4 regions of the Oleiphilus sp. HI0132 genome follow, and region 3 is predicted to be linked to each of the others. Evidence: predicted binding sites of a transcription regulator. Region 3 holds the regulator's gene; each other region holds the start of a gene.
What was found. Region 3 encodes sigma-54, which starts transcription at its own class of promoters, with help from an activator protein. Its sites were predicted from a motif close to TGGCACNNNNNTTGCTNT; they were not measured.
Positions count from the first base shown of each region.

Region 1: the regulator sigma-54 is predicted to act here: its motif matches at 2,128-2,145, upstream of glnK (P-II family nitrogen regulator).
Region 2: the regulator sigma-54 is predicted to act here: its motif matches at 1,220-1,237, upstream of glnL (nitrogen regulation protein NR(II)).
Region 4: the regulator sigma-54 is predicted to act here: its motif matches at 2,354-2,371, upstream of A3766_RS00325 (flagellar hook-length control protein FliK).

Region 1 is NZ_LWGJ01001239.1:321-5,375, forward strand. It holds gene A3766_RS18225 (YifB family Mg chelatase-like AAA ATPase) at 1-1,393, opposite strand, end outside; gene A3766_RS18230 (accessory factor UbiK family protein) at 1,588-1,836, opposite strand; gene A3766_RS18235 (hypothetical protein) at 1,829-2,125, opposite strand; gene glnK (P-II family nitrogen regulator) at 2,265-2,603, shown strand; gene A3766_RS18245 (ammonium transporter) at 2,671-3,930, shown strand; gene A3766_RS18250 (PilZ domain-containing protein) at 4,106-4,504, shown strand; partial or broken gene A3766_RS18255 (SOS response-associated peptidase) at 4,614-5,055, shown strand, end outside.
Region 2 is NZ_LWGJ01000533.1:1,802-7,362, forward strand. It holds gene glnG (nitrogen regulation protein NR(I)) at 1-12, opposite strand, end outside; gene glnL (nitrogen regulation protein NR(II)) at 17-1,144, opposite strand; gene A3766_RS06385 (hypothetical protein) at 1,400-1,981, opposite strand; gene A3766_RS06390 (type I secretion system permease/ATPase) at 2,125-4,377, shown strand; gene A3766_RS06395 (HlyD family type I secretion periplasmic adaptor subunit) at 4,370-5,561, shown strand, end outside.
Region 3 is NZ_LWGJ01001353.1:6,020-11,580, reverse strand. It holds gene rapZ (RNase adapter RapZ) at 1-195, opposite strand, end outside; gene ptsN (PTS IIA-like nitrogen regulatory protein PtsN) at 238-699, opposite strand; gene hpf (ribosome hibernation-promoting factor, HPF/YfiA family) at 726-1,034, opposite strand; gene A3766_RS20700 (RNA polymerase factor sigma-54) at 1,137-2,681, opposite strand; gene lptB (LPS export ABC transporter ATP-binding protein) at 2,992-3,717, opposite strand; gene lptA (lipopolysaccharide transport periplasmic protein LptA) at 3,730-4,338, opposite strand; gene lptC (LPS export ABC transporter periplasmic protein LptC) at 4,322-4,891, opposite strand; gene A3766_RS20680 (HAD family hydrolase) at 4,910-5,452, opposite strand; gene A3766_RS20675 (calcium/sodium antiporter) at 5,498-5,561, opposite strand, start outside.
Region 4 is NZ_LWGJ01000014.1:15,757-21,317, reverse strand. It holds gene fliM (flagellar motor switch protein FliM) at 1-175, opposite strand, end outside; gene fliL (flagellar basal body-associated protein FliL) at 272-775, opposite strand; gene A3766_RS00325 (flagellar hook-length control protein FliK) at 949-2,226, opposite strand; gene A3766_RS00320 (STAS domain-containing protein) at 2,402-2,704, opposite strand; gene A3766_RS00315 (chemotaxis response regulator protein-glutamate methylesterase) at 2,743-3,786, opposite strand; gene cheD (chemoreceptor glutamine deamidase CheD) at 3,828-4,469, opposite strand; gene A3766_RS00305 (protein-glutamate O-methyltransferase CheR) at 4,531-5,367, opposite strand; gene A3766_RS00300 (chemotaxis protein CheW) at 5,377-5,561, opposite strand, start outside.

The DNA of each region.
Region 1 (5,055 bases), on a different contig from region 3:
GAGCCGCCCTTGCCGACAAAGCCATCCTATCCATGGCGGACTCCAGAAAAGTGCGCATATCGTCTTGCATGGCACAATGTTCTGCAATCTCCCCACCCTCAAGCGCACTATTAAGCTTGCCCTGCCTGGTGATTTGCGCGTCTCGGGCTTTGCTCACGCGAGCCAGTACCTCATTCGAAGACTCACTAGCCTGAGCTTTGCCAAGTAAAACCGATGCAGGTTGACTCGCCACTTCGACATGCAAATCGAAGCGATCCAATAAGGGGCCCGACAACTTCCGCCGATAGTTACTTATCTGCTGGGGGGTATCAGTACAACTCACTGTAGGGTGGCCGCTATAGCCACAAGGGCATGGGTTCATTGCTGCAATTAACTGAAAGTCTGCCGGAAATGTCAGGCTCGCACTGGCTCGGGAAATTCTGATCTCCCCACTTTCAATCGGCTCCCGAAGTACTTCAAGCACCGAGCGTGCATACTCTGGCAACTCATCCAAAAACAATACACCATAATGGGATAAGGATATTTCACCAGGCTTTGGCTGTGCGCCACCACCAACGAGCGATACGGAAGAAGCTGTATGGTGAGGAGAACGAAAAGGCGCTTGCATCATCAAGCCCGGTTTTCTGGGAATACCCGCCAGCGAATAGATTGAGGCCACCTCCACTGCCTGAGCATTGCTTAAGCGTGGCAGAATACTTGGCAGGCGAGAGGACAGCATGCTCTTGCCTGTCCCTGGAGGGCCGTAGAATAATAGGTTATGGCGTCCAGCTGCTGCCAACTCCAAAGCACGTCTCGCTTGGAACTGACCCTTAATATCAGCCATATCCGGCTGCTTTTCGTCTTCCAAAATCATTTCTTCATAAGAAAGGGCTTGCAAAACACCGGGTGATTTAAGGTGCTGGCAAATTTCGCTCAAATGGCGTGCGGGGAAAATTGTATCGCTGCCAGCCATTTTCCCTTCATCAGCGTTACCATATGGGATAAATAAACATCGGCCGTCTTTTACGCTGGCAATAGCCGTGGGTAATACACCGGCAACCGGGCGCAAGTCTCCGGTTAAGGCCAGCTCACCAATAAACTCACTTTCACCAAGCTTTTCCGAGTCTATTTGACCTGTCGCAGCCAGGACTCCAATAGCAATTGCCAGATCATATCGTCCCCCTTGTTTAGGCAAGTCTGCAGGCGCCAAGTTAATGGTCACACGCCGATTCGGAAATTCGAAGCCAGAGTTGATTAAGGCACTGCGTACCCTTTCTTTGCTCTCTCGAACAGCCATTTCTGGAAGCCCAACAATCGCTAGGGATGGCAAACCATTTGAGAGATGAGTTTCGACTGTCACCAAAGGTGCATCGACACCGAGCTGAGCCCGGGTATAGATAATAGATAACGACATCGCATTCCTTTGCTAAGTTCATATCTGTTTAAGAAGGTAAGGAGCTGTATCAGGTAGACCGGAAAGCGCCTCATTAATACGCTTTGTATTAACTATTGCGCCATTTTAGATCAGCAGCATTATGCCCCTCAGTAGTGCAAGCACTGCATAAGTACAGTGCAAGAACGAACAAGTTCCATCTGTTCGTCATTAAATCAAGCTGACTTTTTCTCTAATTCAGCAAAATCTTTTTCTAGTTGTTCCAATTTGGCGCGTGTTGTTTCCAGCACCAATTGCTGAGTCTCAAACTCCTCACGAGTGACTAAATCCAGCTTGGAAATGACACCATTAATAAGAATTTTCAGTTGCGCAGTCAGATCCTCTTGAGCCGACTTTCCGGCGTCAGGTAATATCTGACTAACCTGTTCGTGGATGGTGTTAAGTACTTCTTGAGGGCTAAGCAACAAACGCTCCTTGGAATGCCTGGGACATTCTTTCTACATCAAACAAAAGAGCTATTCTAACACGCCCTGCCAGCGAAACCCACAACCCTAAAAAGGACAGATCTATTTTCAAATAATCAGATCCTCCCCCTATAAAAATCACCAAAGAGATGCGCTCGCCGCCAACCCGCATCAGATATTGCGTCATTATGGTGCGCCAAATCCAAGCCCGCACCACAAGACCACAACAAAACCACCACTCAACAATAACACTTAATCTTATGTAACTGTTATATAAGCTTTTTTTCAAACTGGCACACCCCCTGCTATATACCGATCAGATTTGTTATTCCGAATGAGAGATTCGTTTTTCATTTTGAATAGCAAACAAGAACTAAAACACATTTTTTTAACTAGTAAATATTGCAGCGACAGCACAGGAGATATCCATGAAACTCGTAACTGCCATAATCAAACCATTTAAGCTGGACGATGTACGTGAGTCATTGTCTGAAATTGGCGTACAAGGTATTACCGTAACTGAAGTTAAAGGTTTCGGCCGTCAGAAAGGTCACACGGAATTATACCGTGGCGCTGAGTACGTTGTTGACTTTCTTCCTAAGGTTAAAGTTGAAGTTGCCATTGGTTCCGACTTGGTTGACCAAGTTGTTGAAGCTATCAGCAAAGCAGCTAATACCGGCAAAATTGGTGACGGTAAAATTTTCATTTCACCGCTTGAGCAAGTTATTCGAATCCGTACCGGTGAAACCGGCACTGATGCGGTTTAAATCTCATTCATCACTAAGCAACTAATTTTTTAGAATACAGTACGGAGATTTCCTTATGGAAAACGTAATGAACAACATTTATGAATTGCAGTATGCAATGGACACCTTTTATTTCTTGGTGTGCGGCGCATTAGTTATGTGGATGGCAGCAGGTTTTGCCATGCTGGAAGCAGGCTTGGTTCGCGCCAAGAACACCACTGAGATCCTAACCAAGAACGTTGCACTGTTTGCAGTATCATGCACCATGTACCTAATCTGTGGTTACGAGTTCATGTATGGCGGCGGCTTCTTCCTATCAGGTACTGACAGCGTTGCAACTATAGACGTTGCTCAAGCTCTAGCAGATTCTGCTGAAAACGGCTTCGGCGGTGACTCTGTTTACTCAGGCGCTTCTGACTTCTTCTTCCAGGTCGTATTCGTTGCAACGGCAATGTCTATCGTATCGGGTGCGGTTGCTGAGCGTATGAAGCTTTGGGCTTTCCTAGCATTCGCAGTTGTTATGACGGGTTTCATCTACCCAATGGAAGGTGGCTGGACTTGGGGTGGTAACTCTGTGTTCGGTATGTACGACCTCAGTAGCTATAGCGATTACGCTGGTTCAGGTATCGTTCACATGGCAGGTGCTGCAGCAGCATTGGCTGGTGTTATCATGCTAGGTGCTCGTAAAGGCAAGTACGGTGCTAACGGTCAGGTTAACGCTATCCCAGGTGCGAACCTTCCTCTAGCAACGCTAGGTACATTCATACTGTGGATGGGCTGGTTCGGTTTCAACGGTGGTTCTACTCTTAAACTGGGTGGTATCGAAGTAGCTAACGAAGTAGCAAGCGTATTCTTGAACACTAACGCTGCTGCGGCAGGTGGTTTGATCGCTGCATTGATCGTTGCACGTATTCTATTCGGTAAGGCTGACCTTACAATGGCATTGAACGGCGCACTAGCAGGTTTGGTTGCGATCACTGCAGAGCCTGCTGATCCTTCTCCACTACTAGCAACGATCATTGGTGCGATCGGTGGTGTTATCGTAGTATTCTCAATCGTAACACTTGATAAGCTTAAGCTTGACGATCCTGTTGGTGCAATCTCGGTACACGGTGTAGTAGGTCTATGGGGTATCTTCGCAGTACTTCTATCAGACGCTGACGCTACATTCGCTGGCCAGCTGGTTGGTGCACTAACGATCTTTGTTTGGGTATTCGTATGTAGCTTGATTGTTTGGGGCGTTCTTAAAGCAATCATGGGCATCCGAGTAACTGACGAAGAAGAGTACGAAGGTGTTGATATCTCTGAGTGTGGTATGGAAGCTTACCCAGAGTTTACTCGCGACTAATCTCGAGTTAAACAAACTAAAAAGCGCCTCATTGTAGGCGCTTTTTTATGCCCGCCTTTTGCGTCAAAGCAGCCAACAAAAGACACATATAATTACTATCAAGACATTGATACTTCCGCAGCTCTAGACTATTGTTGTTAACTCCTCGCCAACTCTGACCAGGAAGTTTCACATAGTGCCCGATAAAAAGAAGATTACAGAAGCTCTTGAAAACACTCAGGAAATTACGGCGGAAGCTTTGAATGACGGAGCCGAGCGCCGTCAATACACAAGGCGTTCAGCCCATTGGCGTGCAACAATTACAACCCGCAAGAAACAAGTCGTTCAATGTAAAACGAAAGACATCTCTGAACGTGGAACCTCACTGGTAAGCCCCGTAGACTTCCGAAAAGATGCTTTGGTGCTACTTCAAATTGCCGCTTTCTACAATGGCAAGAAAATGGAGTTCAAAGTACTGGGCGAGATCAAACACACCTCGATCGCTCCGGACGGCTTCACGCTTGGCGTATTTATTAAAGAAGCGCCGGACACTGCTTTTGCATTTTTTAAAAAATATGCTGAAGGTCAGATCTAAATCAAGGGAATCAGTAATTTGCCTCTGACTTTTCGTTAATTTTTCATCACAGCCTATGATAATATTCCAATAAGGTAATAAGCTTAGTTTCAGGCAGAGGCTCCTTTACATGTGTGGAAGATTTGAAGTAGACAAAGCGATCGTCGATACAGGCGTATTCGAAGCATTTCATATACTTTTTCATGCCATAAACAATCATGACCAACGCCCTTCACAAGAGGTCGCCTGCCTTCACTATCAGCATGAGAAGCTATCGCAAACGCCTGCTCTCTGGGGGATCAACCCTCACTGGGCACATCACACCATATTCAACGCTCAGGCAGAAACCGTCGCCACCAAGAAGACCTTTAGTTCTGCTTATGCACTACACCGTTGCGTAGTACCCTGCTCGGCCTGGTTTGAATGGACAGGAGAGCCCGGGCACAAAATAAAACACCGTTTTTCACCGGCAATAGACGACGTTCTGTTTATGGCAGGAATACTATTTCCACTGAACTCAGGTGGCTTCCAGCTTGTTACCCTCACATGCGAAGCCGACCCTAATTGTGGAA
Region 2 (5,561 bases), on a different contig from region 3:
CTTTGTTGTCATAGTGTTACTCCGAGATACTTGAAACGTTTGTTGGTTTAGGTGAGCGCGTGCTATCGATAGGGATATAAATAATGAAGTCGGTTTTACCTGGTTTGCTTTCGCACTCGACCAAGCCATCGTGCTTGGTAAATATGCTTTGCGTAATGGATAAGCCCAGACCTGTACCTTCTGCGCGCCCACTGATCATGGGGTAAAAAATATTCTGAATGGAATCCTTTGGTATACCTGGGCCGTTGTCGATAATATCAACCTTTAGTACCAGTCGATGTCGAGTATGACCAATAGTGAACTGCCTTAGAGTTCGCGTTCTCAAGACAATCTGAGGTGAAGGATTTTCGTCTTTTTGCTCAGACAGTGCTTGAAGTGCATTTTTCGCAATGTTCAGAAACGCTTGAATTAACTGACTTTTATCGCCCAGGAATTCGGGAATACTTGGGTCGTAGTCCCTGATAATATTAATTTTGCCTGCAGATTCGGCATGAATCAGGGTGTGAACTCTTTCAAGGATCTCGTGGATGTTTGTTTCACAACGCTTGAGGGCTTTATTAGAGCCGAGCATTCGATCTACCAGACTTCTCAGCCGGTCCGACTCACTCATTATAATTTGTGTGTATTCATGATGCTCTGGGTTGGTCAGCTCTGCATCAAGTAGCTGAGCGGCACCCCGAATTCCACCGAGAGGGTTCTTAACCTCATGAGCGAAGCCACGAACAAGGATTTGAGCTGTTTCCTGGTTCTCATGCAGCTGTTCTTCACGGCTGATCCGCTTCAAACGATCCTTTGCTTGCATTTCGATCAGCAGTAAATCCTGAGAATCTTGAGAGAACTTTGATGCCGAGCAGTCTGCAAGAAGCTCTTGGCCGTTGTGTAGAATAAACTCGCAGTCACGTTGAGTGTATGAGTGCCCGCCATCAATAATGGCCTGGAACTCGTCAAACAAAAGCTCTTCATGTTTAATAAAGAGGTGATCTAGCTTGCTGGATAGTATTCGTTTGTAACCGGCTTGCAGGAGCATTTCGGCAGCAGGATTGATAAATTTAATCTGGTAATTTGCATCAATAAGGATAACAGCAGTCGACAAGCCTTCGAGTATGCGTTGTTGGTAGGCATCTGAGAACAGGTTGGTTGTCATTAAAGCTTGTATCCATTGAAAGACGAAATTACATGCAAACAGGCTTGCTCTTGCCTGGGGCGAACTATAATAGCCAAAGCAAGAAGCAAACCAATGTTTTATGTGGCGTCGAATATGTTCAGAGAGTAGCTATTTAGCGAGCTCCCGACTGCTTGCGTGTCAGGGCTCTTGGTTTAGTATAGATGAAGATAGGATGTGCGCACCAATTTTGTGCATTGCTTTTTTGGGGTGTTCCCTATTGGTGCTCTCTATGTGTTAGTTAATTTTGAACGCTCTGGCGATAGGTCGATGAACTGTAAATTGACTACTGGCTGAGATAAGAGCCTTGTTTTGTGGGTCGATAACTTGGACCGTGATCGTGTGTGTTCCTCTATTTAGGCTTGTTAGCAGCAAGCTCGCCCCTTTTTGTAATGCAACTTCGGCACCATCCAGCAGAAAGCGCAGTTTGTCCTCTGCTCTTAATGAAGGCTCTAATATGGTGCTTACAGTGATGTCACCCGTGCCTGAGTGGAGTGCGCTCCGGTCTATTGGTGCGCTAATAACAAGTGACTGGTAAAGAAAGCTGTCGTCTGTAGGTGCAGAGCTAAAACTTATGGGGCTTGGTTTTAGTGCAGGTATGGTTGGAACGGGTTCGACTTCCAAGGTGACGGCGTTGCTTTGTGGTTGGTCTGAGTACGATATGCTGCCATCTGGTTTTGTGACTTTATAGACGGTTGTTGTGCTGGTGCTTTCTTCGGCATACAGCTTACTCGTGCTGACGAAAAACAATAAAGCCAATAAAGTAACCTTTATGGCGATCAACAAATTGCTAGTCTTGAATTGATCTTGTGTAAGCACAGTCTATACCCTCGTTAAATAACTGCTATAGTTAGAAAAAGCTTTGAAGAAGCAGTGTAACAGAGAGTCTTTTCGCTTCTAAAGCTCATCTATAGTTTAGCTCACAATTTGATGAGCTATTTTTGATATTTGAGGTTTTTTCTTTGTCCCATAATTCCGCCAGTAGCTCTTATGACAATGCGGCGAATGTATCGAGTGCTGAAGCAGTAGAGCCTGCTCAAGTAGCTGTATCGCGTTATCTTCAAAATGCTTATCTGCATGTCATGGCGCTAGCTGGGTTTGCTTGTTCACGTGAGGTGTTTTTGCACGGCTTACCCGTAGACGAAAGAGCTTCAAGTAGCGGTATGATGAGAGCGGTTCATAGCCAAGGCAAATTACAGTGCCGCCAAATGGATTTGGCGGATCTGGATAAGGCTGCCTTGCCTTGCCTTGCTCAGCTTAAAGGGAGTGATGAGGCTTGGCTCGTGATTGAGCGCTACGATACTTCCCGGTGTGCTTATAGCGTTAAAATTTTTAGCTCTGAGGGAGAGGGGCAGGCTTATTGGAGCGAGTTTGAGCTTAAGGAGAAAATCTCTGCAGAGCTGGTTTCGGTATTTCCAAAGGCGCATACGAGCAGTTCCTTAGACCAGCCAAGAAGAAGTGGTTTTGCTTCGTGGATGTGGCAGGAGCTAAGAGCTTTAAGCAGTGTTTATCGGGATATCATCGCAGCTACTTTATTGATTAACGTCTTTGCTTTGGCTGCGCCATTGTTTGTCATGAATGTTTATGATCGGGTAGTTCCCAATCAGGCAATCGAGACGCTTTGGGTTTTGGCGTCAGGTCTGGTCTTAGTGATCGTTTTTGAGCTGCTGGTAAAATTGCTTCGACATGTGTTTTTGGAACAGGCCGGTAAGCGTTTAGACTTGGTTTTGTCGAGTAAGCTATTTTCCAAGGTTTTGAATATCAGGCTCGAAGAATTTCCTTCGTCAGTGGGCTCACTTGCCAGTCAGGTGAAAGAGTTTGACTCGATCAAACAATTCTTTACTGCGGCGACAATGACAGCGCTCGCAGATGTTCCTTTTGCCATTATCTTTCTATTGGTTATCGCTTCTGTGGGTGGGCAGCTGGCCTTGGTGCCTTTAATAGCGGCTGCTTTCCTCTTGCTCTATGGTTACGTTGTGCATTTCCCGATAAAAAAAGTGGTTGATTTGATGCAGCAGGCAGCCGCTGAAAAAAATAGTGTTTTGGTTGAGAGCTTAAGCGGCATTGAAACGATCAAGTCCCTTAATGCGCAAGGGCGTCAGCAGGGCTTGTGGGAGAGAGCGCTGGTGCGTATGTCGCTACTAGGAGTAAGAGCCAAGCATCTGACCGACTCTGTATCGATCGTATCTGCGTCCGTTATGCAGCTTTCAACCATGGCGATTGTAATTGTCGGTGTTTATCAGATTGAGCAGCAAGCTCTGAGTTTAGGCGCTTTGATTGCTTGTGTGCTGTTAAGTTCTCGCGCCTTAGCGCCGATGTCCCAGATTGCTAACCTGATATCTCAATACCAACAAGCAAGGTCAGCGCTTAAGGGCTTGGACGATTTATCTCGGCGTGATGATGAATTAGAAGATATTTCTAAATCGCTGAGTTTGGGGGGCAAAATAACAAGTATCGAAGTGCGAGATTTATCCTTTTCGTACTCGGGTGGGCCTAAGGTGCTGAAGGACATAAATCTATCTTTGAATGCAGGTGAAAAAGTAGGGATTATTGGAAAGATTGGTTCTGGAAAAAGTTCACTGCTTAGGTTGTTGCTGGGCTTTGGCAGGGCTGACAGTGGTCAATTATTAATGAATGGCTTCGAGGTTCAGCACTTGAACGCAAGTGAGCTAAGGTCTTCTATTGCTTATGTTCCCCAAGAAATTACCCTGTTTAGCGGTAGTCTGCGTGAAAATATTCTAATGAAGGCTCCAGAAGTGCCGCAGGAAGCTTTGCTTAAAGCGGTGGAATTGTCAGGTTTGTCGGAATTGGTTCAAACTCATGAGATGGGTTTGGATATGCCGATAGGAGAGCAAGGGAAAGGCTTGTCTGGTGGGCAGAGGCAGTGTGTGGCAATCGCTAGAGCGCTTATCAATGACCCTGACTTATTGTTATTTGATGAGTTAAGTTCTTCAATGGATAATCAGACAGAACAGATGATCATCAATAATATTCGGAATATCTCTAAGGATAAGGTGCTGCTACTTAGCACGCACCGGGCTTCTTTGCTGGCCCTGGTGGACCGAATTATCGTGATGGATCAAGGAAAAATTGTTGCTGATGGGCCAAAGGAAAGTGTTTTGGATGCGCTCAAGCGAGGCTTGATTCAGGCAGGGAGCCAAAGTGCTCACAATGATAAACAAGGTCATGGAAAGGGAGGTGTTTCCAATGACTGAGTTCCGTTCAACCCCTATCACTCAAGCCTTAAATGATCATGGTAATGTCATAAAGTCACGACGCTTGCTGTGGCTTATAATTTTGATCTCTTTTTCATTTATCTGCTGGACTGCTTATGCAGAGGTGGATGAGTTGGTTCGTGGTGTAGGTAAGGTTATCCCTTCGAAGCAATTGCAGTTGGTCCAGAATCTTGAGGGTGGCATTCTCTCGGAATTATTGGTGGAGGAAGGTGAGGAAGTCGAAGCCGGTCAGGTTTTATTAAAACTGGATGATAAGCAGCTTGCTTCCCGTTTTCGGGAGCGTGAACAGGTAGTGCGAGTGCTTCAGGCTCGCTCAGAAAGGCTGCGAGCCGAAGCGCAAGGCGGAGAGCTTTCTTTTTCTGAATCTCTGGTTCGTGATGACCAGGCTTTAGTGAGAGAGCAGCAAGCGCTTTTTACTCAAAGGCTTGAACAGTTAAGAGCCTCCAAAGTAATAATAAGTCAGCAAATTCAGCAGAAACACCAATTATTGGATCAGCTTCAAGGTCAGCTTCGTCAGTCTAGAGCGCAGGAGTTGCTGGTGAAAAAGGAGTTGGCAATATTGGAGCCTTTGTTTGAGCAAGGGGTTGTCTCTGAGGTGGAGCTGATCAGGTCTGAAAAGAGTGTCTTGGAGGCCAAGGGGAGAGCCTCAGATATTGAGCTGAAGTTGCCGCAAATTGAATCGTCTATCAAAGAGCTGACAAATCGTAGAGCTCAGTTAGAGTTGGACTTTAGGTCTGAGTCTCGTCTTGAATTAAATGATGTGTTAGCAGAGCTGGCTCAGATGTCTCAAGGTCACGATGTATTGGAGGATAGGGTTGACCGAACCCAGGTTCGATCGCCTGTTAATGGTATCGTTAAAGAGCTTATGGTGACCACCTTGGGTGGGGTTATTCAGCCGGGAATGGATTTGGTGAGTGTTGTCCCGATGGAGGATGCTTTGCTAATTGAGACAAAAGTCCGCCCTGCCGATATTGCACGACTGTACCCTGGACAGAAAGCAATGGTAAAATTCACCGCATATGATTTCACGGTTTATGGAGGGCTCGAAGCTGAGCTGGTTCATATTAGTGCTGATTCCAGTACAAATGAACAAGGTGATAGCTTCTACCTGGTACGCGTCAAGACGCGAGATAATAACTTGAAGTTCGGAGACAAGCTCCTTC
Region 3 (5,561 bases):
CTGCAGATTTCTAGCATCGATACTGATCGCAACGTTACTTAACCTTGTATCTTTACCTTGTAGTGATTGTTTACCAAGGTTTAGTAAAAGCCCAACCGGTAAATTATCAATGCAGTAATACCCCATGTCTTCAAGGACGTGAAGGGCCGTGCTTTTTCCGGAACCGGATCTGCCACTGACAATAACGAGCTTCATAAGAAGTTCCTAGCAATTTTGAGCTTCTAAGGTTTGTAGGTCTTAAGCAATTATTTTCTGATAAAGTTCAGTGCCTGTAGCAGATTCCCTTAAACTATCGCAAAAAGCAGTGTTGTTGAACTTCTCTGCAATTTGACTTAAAAGATCCAGGTGCTCGCTCGTCGCCTCGGAGGGGACAAGTAAAACGAAAAGAATATCAACGTCTTCGTTATCTATCGAGTCAAAAGGTATCTTTTTTTCAAGTGTAAATAGACAACCAATAACTTGTTTGCAGTTTTCCAGTCTGCTGTGGGGAATGGCAATTCCTTGCCCAACTCCCGTGCTTCCCAGTCGTTCACGAGAAATAAGGTTGTCAAATATTTCAGTTTCATCAAGATGAGGAAATTGTTTTGAGACCAGGTGTGCAGCCTGTTGAAGAACTTTTTTCTTGCTACCACCGGGCAAACCGCGTTGGGTTAGCTCCGGTGACAAGATGGCCTCGATAGTAATTTTATTTTCAGACATTTTTCGACTCTAAAGATCGCTAATAACTAGCGTGCTGCTGCGCCGTGTGCGCGGTCAACTTTCTTTTCCTTGTGCTTAAGAATTTGACGGTCTAGCTTATCAACTAGCTGGTCGATAGCGGCATACATGTCGTCGTTCTCGGCGTGGCCGTGGATATCTGCACCAGCGATATGTAGCGTTGATTCAGCAATATGTGCTTGTTTCGATACAGAAAGGGTTACCTGTACGTTGCTAATGCCGCCAATATGGCGCTCTAGCTTTTGCAATTTGGTTTTCACATATTCTTTAAGTGCATCAGTTAAATCTACATGATGGCCAGTGATATTTAATTGCATAGTATTCTCCTATCATCGTTATTTTTAGCGAGAGTTGAATATTGACTCACTTTTCGCTTATCAAATCAACTTGCTGCAGGCAGCAAGTTATCAAATATTGTATTAAACCAATCTTTTTCTTTCGTTCGATGGGGGGATCGACATCGCTTCGCGGTATTTTGCGATAGTGCGGCGGGCGACGTTAATTCCTTGCTCTTTCAACAAGTCGGCAATCTTGCTATCGCTAAGAGGTTTTTTAGGGTTTTCTGCTGATATTAACTTCTTAATAATTGCGCGAATCGCTGTTGACGAGCACTCTCCGCCAGTAGTTGTGCTGACGTGGCTTGAGAAAAAGTATTTGAGTTCAAATATGCCTCGTGGCGTATGCATGTACTTTTGTGTTGTCACACGAGATATGGTGGACTCATGCATTTCTACCGCTTCAGCAATATCATGTAAAATCAGCGGCTTCATCGCTTCATCACCATAGTCAAGGAAGCCTTGTTGGTGAGCTACTATCTTACTTGCCACTTTTAGAAGCGTCTCGTTACGACTTTGTAGGCTTTTAATAAACCACTTTGCTTCTTGAAGTTGATCCTTCATAAAGGTGTTGTCGTTACTGGAGTCAGCTCTCTTTATAAACGAAGCATAATTTGCATTGACCCTTATTTTTGGCGCAATCTCTGGGTTGAGCTCAACTTTCCAGCGTCCTTTTTCTTTCTTTACGACGACATCTGGCACAATGTACTCAGGCTCGGAAGAAGCAATGGATTCACCTGGTTTAGGGTTCAAAGACTGAATTAGAGAGATAACCTCTTTCAGTTCATGCTCTTTAAGGCGGCTGCGTCGCATTAGTTGAGCGTAGTCTCTTGATCCTAATAAGTTCAGGTAGTGGCTGATTACAAGCTTTGCTTGTGGTAGCCAGGGCGTATCTTTTGGTAGCTGGCGTAACTGTAGCAGCAAACAGTCGGGCAGGTCTTTGGCAAATACCCCAGGTGGATCAAAGTGCTGCACGCGTTTTAAGACGGCTTCAACTTCATCTAATTCAACCGGGTCTTCGTCATCTGAGTTGTGCAGCCCCTCGTGTATCTCTTCAACGGTATTCGTTAGGTAGCCGTCTGTATCTGTTGCGTCGATTAATGACATCGCAATGTATCGGTCGCGATCAGACATGGGGGTAAGGTTAAGTTGCCAATCTAGATGATCTGCAAGAGACTCGGTAGCAGCGTTTCTTTGTTCGAAGGCATTGTTGTCATCTTCGGGAACGGGACCACTGGGCGCATTGTTTGTATATATGTCATCCCAAGCCGTATCAACAGGCAGATCTTCCGGTATAGTATCTGACCACTCTTCACTAGGCGTGTCGGCTTCATTACTAGCAGGTGCTTCGCTCGAACTGGTGTCTGTACTACTGCTTTGTTGGTTGTCCTGAGAGGCGTACTCGTTGCCATCATTTTGATGACTTTCATTCTGATTTTCTTGTTTATCACTTGTATTTCCAGGCTCGTTGTTATCGTCCTGGAGTTCGAGCATAGGATTAGATTCCAATGCTTCTTGTATTTCGTTTTGAAGGTCAAGAGTCGACAATTGTAGCAAGCGGATTGCTTGCTGCAATTGAGGTGTCATTGTCAGTTGTTGACCGAGCTTTAATTGGAGAGAAACCTTCATGTTCATGAGGATGTCACCAACTTAAGACTTAAATTTTGAATCATGTATTGTCGCTTATTATATTTTGCGGAAATGGTCGCTGTGAATAAACGTATTTATATTTACTTCATTTACACAAGTGTAGTGCGAAGATAGCAAAGTGTGAAACAAATAAAAGTATATTTACGTTACCAGCCTACAAATAATTGTTTTAGATCAAGTTATCGTCTTGTTGACGTGAAAATTGCATGCTACTCATTTCTAAGCTGAAAGTCATGCTTAATTGTTTGTATATGCTGTTCGAATCGAATGCTATGAACTAGCCACTGGCTTATAATTTGAATTGATTGCCCAAGTAGACTTGTTTGACCTTTTCATTATTCAGAATGTCTTCAGCACTTCCTGAAGCAATGATATGGCCATCACCAACAATATAGGCTTTTTCACAAATATCCAGCGTTTCTCTAACGTTGTGATCGGTTATGAGTACGCCGATATTTTTACTTTTAAGGTGAGAGACGATTGACTTGATGTCGTTGACCGATATTGGGTCGACACCTGCGAAGGGCTCATCGAGTAGAATGAAGTCAGGCTCCATTGCTAAAGCTCTGGCTATTTCCACTCGCCTACGTTCACCGCCTGACAAGGCCATGCCAAGACTATCTTTGATGTGAGTGATGTGAAACTCTTCGAGTAAGGCTTCCATTCTTTGTCGCCTTTCGCTGCGAGAAAGATCTTTTCTAATCTCTAGTACCGCCAGGATATTGTCTCGAACACTTAACTTTCTAAATATTGAAGCTTCCTGGGGCAGGTAGCCGACACCGTTTCGTGCCCTATCATGCATAGCCATGGATGATAGGTCGGTATCATTAACTGATATCTTGCCTTTATCATGCTTAACCAGGCCTACAATCATATAGAAACAAGTGGTTTTACCAGCACCGTTAGGGCCGAGCAGCCCGATCACTTCACCGCTGTTGATAGTCAGGGAAACATCTTTAACTATTTGGCGTTTATCATAGGCCTTGGCTAGGTTTTCTGCTTTTAAAGTTTTCATTGTTGCTCAGGTCTATTGCTTTTGCTCGGCACCGGACTCGGCATTTGGAGCAGGTTCGAGTGGCAGTTTGTTTTCGTTTTCTGGAGAACCTTTTATTAGTGGCACTTCAGTATTTTCCGATGCGGTCTCGGCATTAGGGTAGTAATGAATTTTAACTCGAGACCCTTGGGTCTGATCTCCCTTGGCGCGTATAGCTCTTCGTACAATGTCGTACTCTATTTCTTCACCTGAAAAGGAGTTGTCTTGTTGTACTAACTTAGCTTGGCCGGAAAAACGTAACAAGTTGTCTTTTGCAATATAAGTAATAGAGCTGCCATAGCCATGAGTGTTCGGGCTATCGGCGCTTACTTGTTGTACAAAGTGTGCTGGCTGGCCAGAGGCCTGGATGGTTGTAATGCTGCGATTTGTCGCCTTTACAGAAATATTATCTGCTTCTAGGCGAGATAAACCTTGGGAGATTATGACATTGCCGGTATAGGTTGACGTGCCATTCTGGTCGTCAAGGCTAGCCTGGTCTGACTCTATGGATATTGGAAGTTTACTGCTCGGGTCGATTGCAAAACAAAAAGCAGGCAAAAGGGTTAACAGGGTGGCACGGAGCAAGCTATTTATTGAAGGCATACTGTCCTCTGACATTGCTAAGGAGTTCAATGCGTTTTTCATTAAGCCAGCCGTTTAAGCCGGTTGCTTGAATGACGCTTTGATCTTTCCTAATGGTAACGGCTTGGTTTGATGAGATAAAGGCCTGTTTTCGGTCTATCGATATTTGATCGCTTTCAATGCTCCATGTTTTATCGCTGGGGATAATCTGCTCGATGATGACATTTCCGGAAAGCATTAGTGTATCGCTGTCTGGCTGGATTTCACCATTGTTGGCACTAAGTTGAATTATTTCTCCCTGTTCATTTGAGAGTGTCGCCTCAATGTGCTCGATATCGATTTGGTCAGATTGTGCGTAAAATAATGCGCTTTTACTTTGTAAGTTGGTTGAGAAGCCTTTGTCATCATATAGCGTAAATCTTGCGCCTTCGACGAATGCAGCGGGCCTGTCTGTACCTGCTTCTGATGCGCTTTTTTGGGTATCTTTTATCTTTTCTTCAGAAAATAAAATTAGACCCAGTGCAAGGCAGGCTAGGGCAATGATTAAAGGTCTGTAATGGCTCGGGTTAAGCATAAATAGCCTGTTTTGAGTCTAAGATAAATAGCTCTGGTGGTACGCTTCCAGAAGTCCTTTAGCTTCCAGGATAAGGTCAGAAACTTCACGGACAGCACCTTGGCCGCCAGGGGTTTGAGTGCAATGTGCTGCATGCTTTTTAATAAGGCTATGCGCATTGGGAACTGTGATGCCTAGCTGCACGCTGGTGATTGCAGATAAGTCAGGTAAGTCATCGCCCACGTAACATATTTGGTCAAAGGAAATACCGAGTTCTTCGCTAATTTCACCTAGGGCAATTTTTTTGTCTTCTCTTCCTTGAAGGATGTTTTTAATGCCAAGGTCTTTTGCGCGCCTCGCCGTTAGTGCTGAGGTTCGACCTGTGATAATAGCGACTTCGATATCATGCTTCATTAGTGCTTTAATTCCTTGGCCATCAAGAATATTAAAGGCTTTTAGTTCGTCTCCTTGTGCAGAGAAATAAACACTGCCGCTAGTCATGACGCCGTCAACATCGAGTGCGACGAGTTTAATACTGGCTGCTTTATCTGCAATGTTTTTTGGAAGTGCGTTAAAAGTCATGTTGGTGGCCCTAAAGTCTTAGTTGTGAAGTTGAAGGTGTTGTAACTAGGCAAGTACAGTTTGTTCGTACAATACATAAAGGTAGCCACCATAGATAGCAAGTAATAGC
Region 4 (5,561 bases), on a different contig from region 3:
CATTGATCATTTCGAGCGTAGGCATGCGCCCGCGCACAATTCTATCTTGGCTCGCTAAGTCGTAATTGCGTATACCTTCTTCATCGGCATCGTCCTCCGTGTCGATATCACCATCATCGACACCATGCAATAACGCATCTATCTCGTCTTGTGATAATAAATCTTGCACACTAATACCTGACTATATGAATTTTTAAGCAATCACAAAATAAGCTATTTGACGGTCGCGAAAATAACACCAAACAAATAACTTAAAACATCTTGAACAAAACTACTGCAATACAAAATTAGTGAAATAAACGTTCTCTATCTCACCAGCCTCTTCACTACTTAAGACAGTATTAATCACTTCGACTGTCTGAGCTTGAAGCGCTAACTTACCTTCCTCAGTGCGAATCTGTTGAAAGTCCTGATCTGCGTATACATTCAATAAACGTGAACGTATCAAAGGCATATGGTGGTCTAAAGCATCCAAAGCACTGGCATCACGACTAGAAACAGATAATGAAATCTGCATATACCGCTGACGCCCATCGACATTAAACGTAACCAAAAATGCTGGCTTAATTGGAATGTAGCTAGCTGGCTCCTTTACTTCTTCTTCAATAACCGGTTCAGTTGGTGCGTCTTCATCGCCACCAAGCAAAAACATCGTCACACCAACCGATAGACCAATAGCTAAAATTGCAACGATCGCAATAATAATAATTAGCTTTTTCTTTGAACCACCTTCGCCAGATTGCTCTTCTTCAGTTTTGTTTTCTTCTTCTGCCACGTCAAAATCCCGTCATATCAAATCGCAGCTGAGCACCTTTACAGATATCCAGCAAAGTGTATGCCAAAAACAACAGTTCTCCGTTTAAACGGAAGCTTAACTGTTGCCTTTAACTATTTGATATTAGTTTAGCTTAAAGAGGGCGAAAATGAAGAGGGCCTGATAAAAACTTATCAGGCAAAGTAGTCAACGAGATTTGAAGAGGAGCGTGAAATCGATTCTGTCGTAGCTGTTTCACTACTAGAATCTTCAGAATCTTCTTGCTGATCTTCCGAGCCATTAGAACCTTGCTGCTGATCATTGGATGCAAAACGCTCATCACCGCTGCGTGCATCGACATTCACTTCCTGAAGCTCAACGCCGTTTGTCTCCATCATTTCACGTAAACGCACAACGTTAGATTCAAGCATTTCCCTGACTGAAGCATTATGGGCGTTAAATGTAATGGCTGCTGCATCATTTTGAACAGAAATTTTTACATCAATTGGACCAAGCTCAGCAGGGTTTAAGTGGATCTCTGCAGACTGAATTGCCTTTCCCGTAAGCCAAACTATCTTCTGGCCAACTTCCTCCCCCCACTCAACCTCATCCAAACCCGTCATTACTGTTGTCGAGTAAGGCGCGTTATCTAATTTCTGCTGCACTTCCGAAAACGTTGTTTTAAGTAGCGAAGATGAACGCTCTACACCACTACCAATCGTTTTTTCCAGAATGCTTTCAACACTACTAGTACTATCCGCAATCGCCTTAAACTTTGATTCACCTTGCAATGCCTGACTAACAACCTCCTCTTCCAAATTGAGCTTAGCACTGCCATTTTGGGACAAATTCTGAGGAGACAACCCAAGCCCTGAATCAATATTAGAATTGGTAAGCGGAGCTGCTTGAATTTGGTTTGCCGTATTTAGGTTCACCTGAGACTTCTTAGCATCCTGGTTTTGAAAAGATACGCCAGGCAAAACACTTACTGGCGCCACACCTGAATCAAGCCCAGTCAATGCTTGTGGAAGGTTAGCACTTACCGGTGCAAGGGCTTGTTGTATCCCATTTACCGTATTTAGCAAAGATGCCAACACATCTTCGGGTATGTCATCACTTGAAAATCCAAGACCACTCTCAAGCTCTGCCAGCGAGTTAGAAAGAAAAGTACTCATTTCCGGCAATTCTATGCCTTGCTGTGCCGCATCCAGAGACATTAAATTGCCACTCAATAATGCGTTGATATCATCCAGGAAGCTTGAATCCAGCCCTAAAGCTTCAAGCTTAGCAGCAATATCATCAAGTTTCTCAGGACTTATAGAAGACTGATAGACACCTGTTAATGTAGCACCAAATGAACCCTCTATGGGTGATGCACCCGGTTCGCTGCTCGCGCCCAATGCTGGACCGCTAGTTGACGCTGCTGGTGCGTTTCCTGCTGATACAGGGTTTGATAGAGATATATTTTGCATGAACAACAACCACCCGTTTCGCTCAAGCCATATTAATTATGACTTAGAAAAAATAGCTTTAGGACAAGCGAATTGTAGGCGCTCAAGTTAGTCGTCTAACTTGATTACACTACGCTTTAGGGAGGATTATGCGAATATCGGGCCAATATCCGCTATTTAGAGAATGGTACTTAATTTAATGAATATCGAATAGCTGTTTAAAATTAGAGATCTCGAATATCTTTTTTACCTCATCAGAACAGTGAACTATGCTGATTTTTACATTTTCTTTTGCGTGATCCTTAAGTAACAACAACATTCCCAAAGCAGAGCTGTCTAGATAACTGACGTCGCGCATATCGATGCGATATTCACTAACACCGTTGTCTTTTCCTTCGTAAGCGTCACAAAAACTCTGATGCGAAGCAAAGTCAAAGCGACCTTTAATCGCAATAGTTAGAGAGTTATCATCCGTTGAAAGTACTGATGTGATTGACATTTATGCCTCACCTTTGTCTAAATAGATATTTCCTAACGCTACCTTTCACAAGCCTTAAGTAGCGCTTCTCGAATTTTATTTATCGGGAGCACTTTTTGCACAGCGTTAAGTTTAACAGCTGCGCCGGGCATTCCCCATACAACACTCGTTGCTTCATCTTGAGCAAAAGTTGCACCGCCCACTGAAAGTATTCTTTCCATACCTTCGGCGCCATCACTTCCCATCCCCGTTAGGATAGCTGAAACTGCATATTTCCCATAATGCTGTGCGACTGAGTCGAATAATACATTGACCGAAGGCTTATGACCACTGACCTTCTCTCCATCATATAGAGAGGTAACCAAGCGCCCGTTTTTCTCGTAAACTTTTAAATGGAAGTCGCCTGGCGCTAAATAAGCATGGCCCGGCTCCAAAGGCATACCACTCTTTGCTTCCTTAACTGTGATTTCACAGTGTCCATCAAGCCGCTGCGCCAATGAGGCACTAAAGGTAGCAGGTATATGCTGCGCCATAACAATAGGCGGGCAGTTTGCTGGCATCCCTTGCAGGACTTCACGTAGAGCTTCCGTTCCACCCGTAGAACTTCCGATACAAATAATTTTTCGCCCGTCAAATTTACGTTTTTCTGTCGCCTCACTAGAAGCTTGCTTCGACGAAAGCACTCTATCATGAGCCGCCATATTCGCAATGGCAGCATTTCTAACTTTACTCTGAATTGTTAGCGCATAATCCGAAAGGTTATCCCAGGAACCACCTTGTGGTTTTGCGATATAGTCAACTGCGCCAATTGAAAGCGCATCAAGCGTAGCCGGAGCTCCTTTACTAGTTAAAGTAGAGATCATAACGACCGGCATGGGACGCAATCTCATCAAATTTCGCAGAAATGTAATGCCATCCATTTTTGGCATTTCAATATCCAAAGTCAGTACATCTGGACTGAACTGCTTAATTTTCTCACGAGCATCAAGCGGATGCTCAGCGACAGCCACAACCTCAAGGTCTGGTGCCGAGCCAATAATTTCAGATAAAACCTGCCTAATTAGCTCGGAGTCATCAACAATTAAAACTTTTATCTTACTCAAACCTACTTCTCCACGAAAAGTACGACATATTACTGCGCGAATCAGTCAAACAACTCAACACCACCGCTTGGTGCGGACTTTTGCTTCAAGTCATTGCTATAGCTAATCTCTCTTTGCAAGACTGTATCGTTTGTTGTTTCTCTAAGCTTTCTTACTTTAAGTGCACCGGTATCGGGAAAATACAAGACCTTTCTCGGGTATATATCACCAACATCTTCCGCTGCTAGCTCAAAATTTTCTTCGTAAATGTACTTTCTTACGTACGCTATATTTCGCTTACCAATGTCAGTCATGTTGCTAAGAACATTGCCGCCACCAAAAACTTTGATTTCGAGATTTCGACGCGTACCACCAAGCTTTAGGATTTCGTTAATAAGAAATTCCATCGCCCAGTTTCCGTACCTGGAGGCACTGCTTATTTCTGAAGCTCCCCACTTTTCCGTCGAATGAGCCCCTTGCTCTGGTAACATAAAGTGATTCATTCCACCTATACCAAGTTGCACATCTCGAACACAGGCAGAAATACAGGAACCCAGTACGGTAACAATCATTTCTCCAGTTTTGCTCACATAGAACTCACCCGGCATTATTTTAGCAGCGGGAACATTCATTCGCTTATCCCAATACCTGTTCACATGCTCAAAGCCTGCTAGGGGTGGTGGTAAAGTGTGATTTTGTGACATTTACTAACTATCCTACATTAACTGTAATATTGCTGCCCTGAACGACAATCAACATTCAATACTAAGAAATTTTCTGGTAGATGGTCTTACCTATTGGCTTAAACCTTGTACATACTCTACTCAAGCTCTCTGAGTGACCAATTATCAAATAGCCCCCATCTTTAAGCATATCGGCATACCTGTTGAACAAAACTGCTTGAGTCTCTTCATTAAAGTAAATAACGACATTCCGACAGAATATTAGGTCGAACGGGCCTTTCATTGGCCAGCGTTCCAATAAGTTTAGGCGCTTAAATCTAATTAACTCCTGCAAATCAGGTTTAACCTTAACGATATCCGGGTGGTTCTTATCAAACATGAACCACTTCCGCTTGATCTCTTGAGGAAGCGATTCAATTCGCTCAACCCCGTAAACACCTTGCTGACCTTTTCCCAAAACTTTGGAATCTAAGTCAGTAGCTAGAATTTTGCAGTCCCAGCCACTTAAATCAAAGTTATCCCGAATGGTCATTGCAATGCTATAAGGTTCCTCACCAGAAGAGCAGCCTGCAGACCAAACTCTAATTCGCCTTGAAGCAGCGTTGCTATTCTTTAGCTCCTTACAGAGCTTATCTCCAAGAAACTCGAAATGATGGTTCTCTCTAAAGAAGGATGTGAGATTCGTCGTAATCGCATTAATAAAACGACTAACTTCTTCGCTGTTTTCATTACGAATCAAAGACAGATATTCACTTACTGAGCCCAAACGAACATCTCTGAGCCTACGCGCCAGGCGGCCATAAACCATATCTTTCTTATGGGGCCCCAGCACTATGCCAGTATACTTATAGGCCAACTCGCTGATTTCCTGGAAATCAGCATCGGACATCGCAAACTCTCGTGATCGATCAGAATCCACTTAAGAACCTTAACTCGCTAGTAATTGTCGTCCGGCAACCTGATCTGGATCAGCGATCAATTGCTCGCTAAGCTCCAAAATAATCACCATTTTTTCTTCGGTACTTCCCAAACCTTTAACATATTGCGCCTGACTCGTTTGGGAAAGCTCGGGAGAAGGCTGAATTTGAGAATGAGAAAAGTTATACACATCCG